Regions from separate parts of the Lactiplantibacillus sp. C232 genome, predicted to be linked through region 1. Evidence: riboswitches for the same ligand, from Rfam matches in the RefSeq annotation. Region 1 holds a riboswitch; the other holds the start of a gene.
The links. Region 1 has a riboswitch for thiamine pyrophosphate ahead of thiM (hydroxyethylthiazole kinase). Riboswitches for the same ligand answer to the same signal wherever they lie in the genome.
Positions count from the first base shown of each region.

Region 2: another riboswitch for thiamine pyrophosphate. It lies ahead of MZO41_RS03595 (ECF transporter S component); the one in region 1 lies ahead of thiM (hydroxyethylthiazole kinase).

Region 1 is NZ_JAMSKZ010000002.1:177,299-180,493, reverse strand. Features, by position in the region: gene thiD (bifunctional hydroxymethylpyrimidine kinase/phosphomethylpyrimidine kinase) at 1-602, opposite strand, end outside; gene thiM (hydroxyethylthiazole kinase) at 628-1,419, opposite strand; TPP riboswitch at 1,498-1,603, opposite strand; gene MZO41_RS03145 (zinc-binding dehydrogenase) at 1,775-2,752, shown strand; gene larE (ATP-dependent sacrificial sulfur transferase LarE) at 2,952-3,195, opposite strand, start outside.
Region 2 is NZ_JAMSKZ010000002.1:279,270-282,464, forward strand. Features, by position in the region: gene MZO41_RS03590 (ABC transporter ATP-binding protein) at 1-600, opposite strand, end outside; gene MZO41_RS03595 (ECF transporter S component) at 630-1,199, opposite strand; TPP riboswitch at 1,302-1,395, opposite strand; gene MZO41_RS03600 (glutathione peroxidase) at 1,540-2,025, shown strand; gene MZO41_RS03605 (aldo/keto reductase) at 2,076-2,906, shown strand.

The DNA.
Region 1 (3,195 bases):
GAAAGCCAAAAGGCGGTCCCGTCAGCCAACAATACGAAGTCATTAGCTAAATCGGGATTATCACCATGGCCACCTTTAATAATGACATTGTCAGCACCTAACCCCTGTAGCGAATGCCCAGCTTTAACCATCGCTTGATTGCTAGTGATAGACTGTCCGGTCAATTGTTCCGCTTCCGGTAAATTCGGTGTCACAACAGTCGCTAAAGGGAGCAGTTCGTCGCGAACCGTTTTAATCGCATCCGCGGCTAATAACGCCGCCCCGCCTTTCGCAATCATGACTGGATCAACTGTCAGCGGCCCAAAATCAACTCGTTTCAAGTTCTCAACGACGGCATGGACGTGTTCAGCATCCGCAAGCATCCCCGTTTTACAAGCGCGAATGTCTAAGTCAGCTGCTAACGAAGCAAATTGTTCGTCAATGAGCTTCGTCGGCATTCCCATAAAATCTTGGACCCCCAATGTATTTTGAGCTGTCACGGCAACGACTACCGCGGTACCAAAAACGTGACGTGCCTGCATCGTTTTTAAATCGGCCATGACACCGGCACCGCCACCACTATCCGTACCAGCAATCGTTGCCACTTGTGGAAATTCATTCATTAAATCTCGCGACCCTTCATTATATTTAATCAACTTTAGCAATTGTTTGAATTTCTGACACTGTCACTAAGCTCAGCCGGTCAATCAAATCAATGGCAAATGTGGCGGGACGATCGGCCGTCAGCTGACTGGCGACAAGTTCCCCCGCTCCCGCTAAGACTAAGCAAGCCACTTGCGCCGCCTGGTAAACGTCGGTTGGACTAACGGCTGTAAAAGCCGCGACGATACTAGAAAGTAAATCGCCCGAGCCCACGTGACGTTGGAAGAGCGGGGTACCATTAGCGACTTTAACTACGCGCTGACCATCCGTAATAACATCAGTAGGTCCCGACAATATGACACAGCATTGGAATTGCTGTGCACAAGCTTGAGCAATTTCAACCAGGTCGCCCTGACCGCTCCCCGCATCAATTCCCTTCGCTTGCCAATCCATGCCTGCCAATGCCGCAATTTCACCAGCATTGCCCCGAATAACATCGACTTGAAAATCAGATAGTAATGCTAGCGCGACTTCTTTTCGATAAGGGACCGCCCCGACGGCCACCGGATCAAGAACGACTGGCTTATGATACTGATTAGCAAGCTTACCAACCACCCGCATTTGATCAATCTGGGTGGTGGTCAGGGTTCCTAAATTAATGCAAACAGCCCCGGCAATTTGGACCATCGTCTCCGCTTCTTGGACTTCAGCTGACATAATTGGCGAGGCCCCTAACGCGTTTAGCCCATTGGCAACGTCTTGAACCGTAACAAAATTGGCAATGTTAAAAACAATCGGATTGTGATTCCGTAAAGTATTCAATAATTGTAATTCCATAGCAATTCTCCTCCTCATTGACCGTCACGCCAATTAAAAACGGCCACCAATCAACATGCATTGATCCAGTGGCCGCTAACATTAGCTGTGACACTTTCCTACGCAAGTTTGAGCTTACAGGTTCAGAGGGATCGGCACTTACAGCACCATCTCAGCCCATTTTTGGACACCCCTAGTGTTTAAAAATATTCAATTACTAACCTTAGTCTAACGATTGTAACCGCTAACGTCAATCTTTCCGTTAGCCGAATCACCCTCATTGCTACTTAATTAATTAGGCATTAAAGTTTAAATTCACCGCCGCGACCGGTTATAATAAAAAGCAAATATGCCTTTAAGAAAAGAGTGATTGAAGATGCAAGCACTTGTTGTGCCAGATCCATCCGCTCAAACTATGGAACAGCTTCAATGGCAAGAACGGCCCATGCCCAACCTCGGGCCAACTGAGGTGTTGATCAAGACCCAAGCAGTCGGGCTCAATCCGGTAGATTTTAAATTAGTTGCGGCGGGTAACGCCGCCTGGCAATATCCACACACACTAGGACTAGACACAGCTGGAATCGTGGAGGCGGTTGGCGCTGAGGTCACTAATTTTCGGCCTGGCGAACGAGTTTGTGGGCACGCTAATCTCGCCAATAATGGGACATTTGCCGAATACGTGAGTTTACCAGCAGCCGTGCTAGCTAAGATTCCAACGACTGTGAGCTTTGAAGCAGCCGCCGCTAGTCTCTGCGCTGGATTGACGGCTTATCAGGCCCTCCTGCGCAAAGCCAATTTAAATGCCGCGCAAACTGTGCTGATCCATGCAGGTGCGGGCGGTGTAGGCAGTATGGCTATTCAACTCGCTAAGGCTGCTGGCAAGACCGTCTTCACGACCGTTTCACAGGCCAAGCAAGCCTTCGTGGCACCGCTGCATCCCGATGCCCAAATCGATTACCATCATGAAGATGTGACCACATGCATTCAAGACCTAACGCAGCAGCACGGTGTTGATCTGATCATTAATACCATTGGTCATGCTGATGCGGACTTACCGCGCTTAGCTTACAATGGCCAGCTTGTCTGTGTATTAGCAACTCCGGACCACTTTCCAAGTAATCAAGTTGTAACTATCAGTAAATTGGACCTCGGTGGTGCCCACCGTAGCGGTAACCCAGCGCAAGTTGCCGATCTTGGGCAAATGACCGCCGCCTTATTAGCTTTGGTCCAAACTGGCAAGGTCGACCCACTAATTACTCAGGTCTTGCACCGTGACCAACTTGTAAGTGGTTTACAACAACTCCAAGCTGGTCAAGTCGTTGGTAAACTCGTCGTGACTTTTGACGCCTGTTGATCTAAAAATGAAGATACGAAAAACGCAGCTCAAGGGCGGCCTTGAACTGCGCTTTTTGGGGTGTCAGGCGATAATCGCAACATGTGCGTATCGGCTGGGGTTACGATTATCATCGGGTGGGCGAATGAACCATGATCACCGCCGTTCAGCCGCCCATCTCCGATTAATCCCGACACCACTATCATTAATTTGATTAGGCCTAGGCGAAAGTGGCCAATTGTGCCTTGGTCAACGTATCATTCATCCGACCACTACGGAAGCCACCTAAATCAAGGGTAACGTAGCGGAATCCAAGTGATTGTAATTGACGGTTAACGCGGTCGTTAAAGACTAAGAAATCACCAATTCGTGCTTCTGGTAATTCGATCCGCGCAATATCATTGTGGAAACGAACCCGGACCGTTGGAAAACCTAAACTACGCAAATATTTTTCGGCGGCCATT
Region 2 (3,195 bases), 100 kb from region 1:
GTCATGATCCGCCAAGATGATTGTCTTCCCATGTTGATTGCGTAGTTCCACGAGTCGGTCTAACAAGACGGCTCGTGCGGTCGGATCGACACTGGCAAAGGGCTCATCTAGTAGGATGACATCGCTATCCATAGCGACAATGATTGCAAGGGCCACTTTCTGTTTCTCGCCACCGGATAAATGATTTAATAGTCGTGACTGTAAATTTCGGATACCAACAAAGTCAAGCGCACTAAGTAAGCGGGCCGGTATTTGGTCACGGGGCACTTGTAAGTTCTCAAGTGCGAAAATTAGTTCATTTTCAACGGTATCCATGGCAAACTGCTGATTAGGATTCTGAAACATCATGGCAACGTGCTGAGCGCGCTGATTAGCGGTGCTAGCAGTTAATGACTGACCATCAAAGGTAATGGTGCCGTAATCTGGAGTCAGGGGTAGTAAGCCTGCAATCAGCTTTAGGAGCGTCGACTTACCTGTTCCCGATGGCCCTGTCAATAGGATGAAGCTTTGCCGTGGTAGTGTTAGGTTAACGCGATCCAGAATGGGTGTCGACGCCTGTGGATAGGTGTAAGTTAAATTATTCAGCGCGATACTAGCCATTCGAGAAAGCCTCCATTTTATAAAGTGTATTAATGCGTTGATTTTAAAACATGACTGCGATCAAGTAGGTCCGTGATGGTTTTAGTTAACAGACCCCCGAAAACAAACATCGAAATAAAGCGAACGACCACGTATAAAATCAAGAGCCATAGCTGTAATTTATAGTAACCATTACGGGCAAGGTCCCAGCCAAAGGTGACCACAGTAGTTGTTGCGGCCGCAGCCGTTAAGCCTAACCAGTCATAGTGTTTGTAGCCAGTGACGATATAACCTAGTTCGGCCCCAAATCCTTGCACGACACCAGAAATCAATGTGGTGATTCCCCATTGACCACCGAAAAACATTTCGACGGTTGCTGCGAGGAGCTCACCTAGCGTTGCCGAACCCTTTAGTCGAATGAGGTAGCCAGCTAACATGCCGGGCATGCACCATAAGCCAAGTAGTAGTTCATTAGCCAGACCGCTTAGACCAAATGGTGTCAGGGCCGCACTTAAAATGTTATAAACAAAATTAGTCCCCATAAAGATGGCACCAAAGAAAATACCAATTAGTGCCAGTAAAATAATATCGTTCAAGTACCATGATTTAACCCATTTCATTGTTAAATCCTCCCAAAAGTAGTTTGTCATTCACGCATCCAAGCGACAAAAAACGCCTACCACGATTATCGGTGGCAGGCGGCTAAGTCTGAATTGATGGTTCCCCAAATAAAAGCATTGCTCCCTGCGCTGGCATTGTCCAGATTCAGGTTCAATGGGTATTATCTCAGCCGTGATGGCACCCCAGTTGCTATGAATGATACGTTTAGTGTAACGGATAATGACATTCAGTGCAATCAATTTTCCGGAAACTAAAGCAAAGTATGATGAAAAGTCACAATTTTGTGGTTTACTATGGATAAAGCAATGTATTTGGTTAATATTCTTAGGAGGGATCTCGATGGCAGAATCAGTGTATGATTTTACAGAAACTGAGATGAGTGGTGCGCCACTTGACTTGTCACAATATCGCGGTCAGGTCTTGCTAATCGTGAATACGGCTAGCAACTGTGGCCTGGCGCCACAGTTTAAAGGATTAGAAGAACTTTATCAGAAGTATCAGCAGGAGGGCCTAGTGGTCTTGGGATTGCCATCCAATCAATTTCATCAAGAAAAGGCGGATGACGATGAGACCCATGACTATTGTCAACGGCACTACGGGGTAACGTTTCCCATGACCAAACGGGTGATGGTTAATGGTGATGACGCTGATCCGTTATTTACTTACCTCAAACAGGCGGCGGGACATGGTCGAATCAAGTGGAATTTCACAAAATTCCTGATTGGTCGTGATGGCCGTGTGCTCGAACGCTATGCCCCAACGACACGGCCGGCAACATTTGAAGCAGCGATTCGTGATGCCTTGGCTGATCGTTCAGAAGATTAACGATCAATTTAACAATGATCGTTTAATTTAAAAGAAAGAAGTGGCTTAAGTTGGAAACTTATACGTTACGTGATGGTTTAACAGTACCTAAAATTGGCTTTGGAACATATAAACTGAATGGTGCTCATGGTGTGCAAGTGATCGACTCAGCGATTGATCGCGGCTACCGATTATTAGATACGGCCTTTAACTATGAAAATGAAGGTGCTGTTGGTGAAGCGGTTCGGCGTTCGTCAGTACCGCGTTCGGAACTCTTGATTTCATCAAAACTTCCTGGTCGCCACCACACCTACACGGAAGCTATCAATACGATTCAAGAATCATTATATCGAGCTGGCCTGGATTATTATGATTTATATCTAATTCATTGGCCTAACCCTAAGGAAGATCATTATGTTGAAGCTTGGCAGGCACTGATTGATGCCCAGAAGTTAGGCTTGATTCGTTCGATTGGGGTCTCAAATTTCTTACCAGAACATTTAGAACGATTAAACAAAGAAACGGGTGTTTTACCCGTCATTAATCAGGTCGAATTACATCCGTACTTTAACCAGCAGGCACAACGGGATTATGATCAAGCACACGGTATTTTGACGCAAGATTGGAGTCCCCTTGGCCGGGCCAGTGAGATGCTTCAAAATGAGACGCTCAAAGAGATTGCAGTGCACTACCATAAAAATGTTGGTCAGTTGATTTTACGGTGGGAACTACAGTTAGGGACCTTGCCGATTCCAAAGTCGTCAACGCCGAGCCGTCAAGCAGGTAATATGGACGTGTTTGATTTTGAAATCAGTGCAGCTGATATGGCAACAATTAATGGTTTGAGCCAAGTGGATGGTCGCTTGAATAATCAAGATCCAGCAGTGTACCAAGAATTTTAATTTGAATGATATAAAAAGATAGCGACGTTGTGATGATAACTCGTCGCTATCTTTTTATGGGCAACTGCTTGTTGATGATTGGTTTGTGATATCAGCGTAATCGCAATACATGGTGCAGTAGCGATTGGCTGTTTTCATCTTGAAAGGTCGTGGTAGTATGACAAATACGTTTCCCACACTAGGAAAGGTTTTCAGCCGTGGTCACTCTACCTGTTCGGTTTGCTTTCTTGCAAATCATTTTGAGCATCGCACTAGCGATGTATCAGGTATGGAACTCCAGAAACAAAAA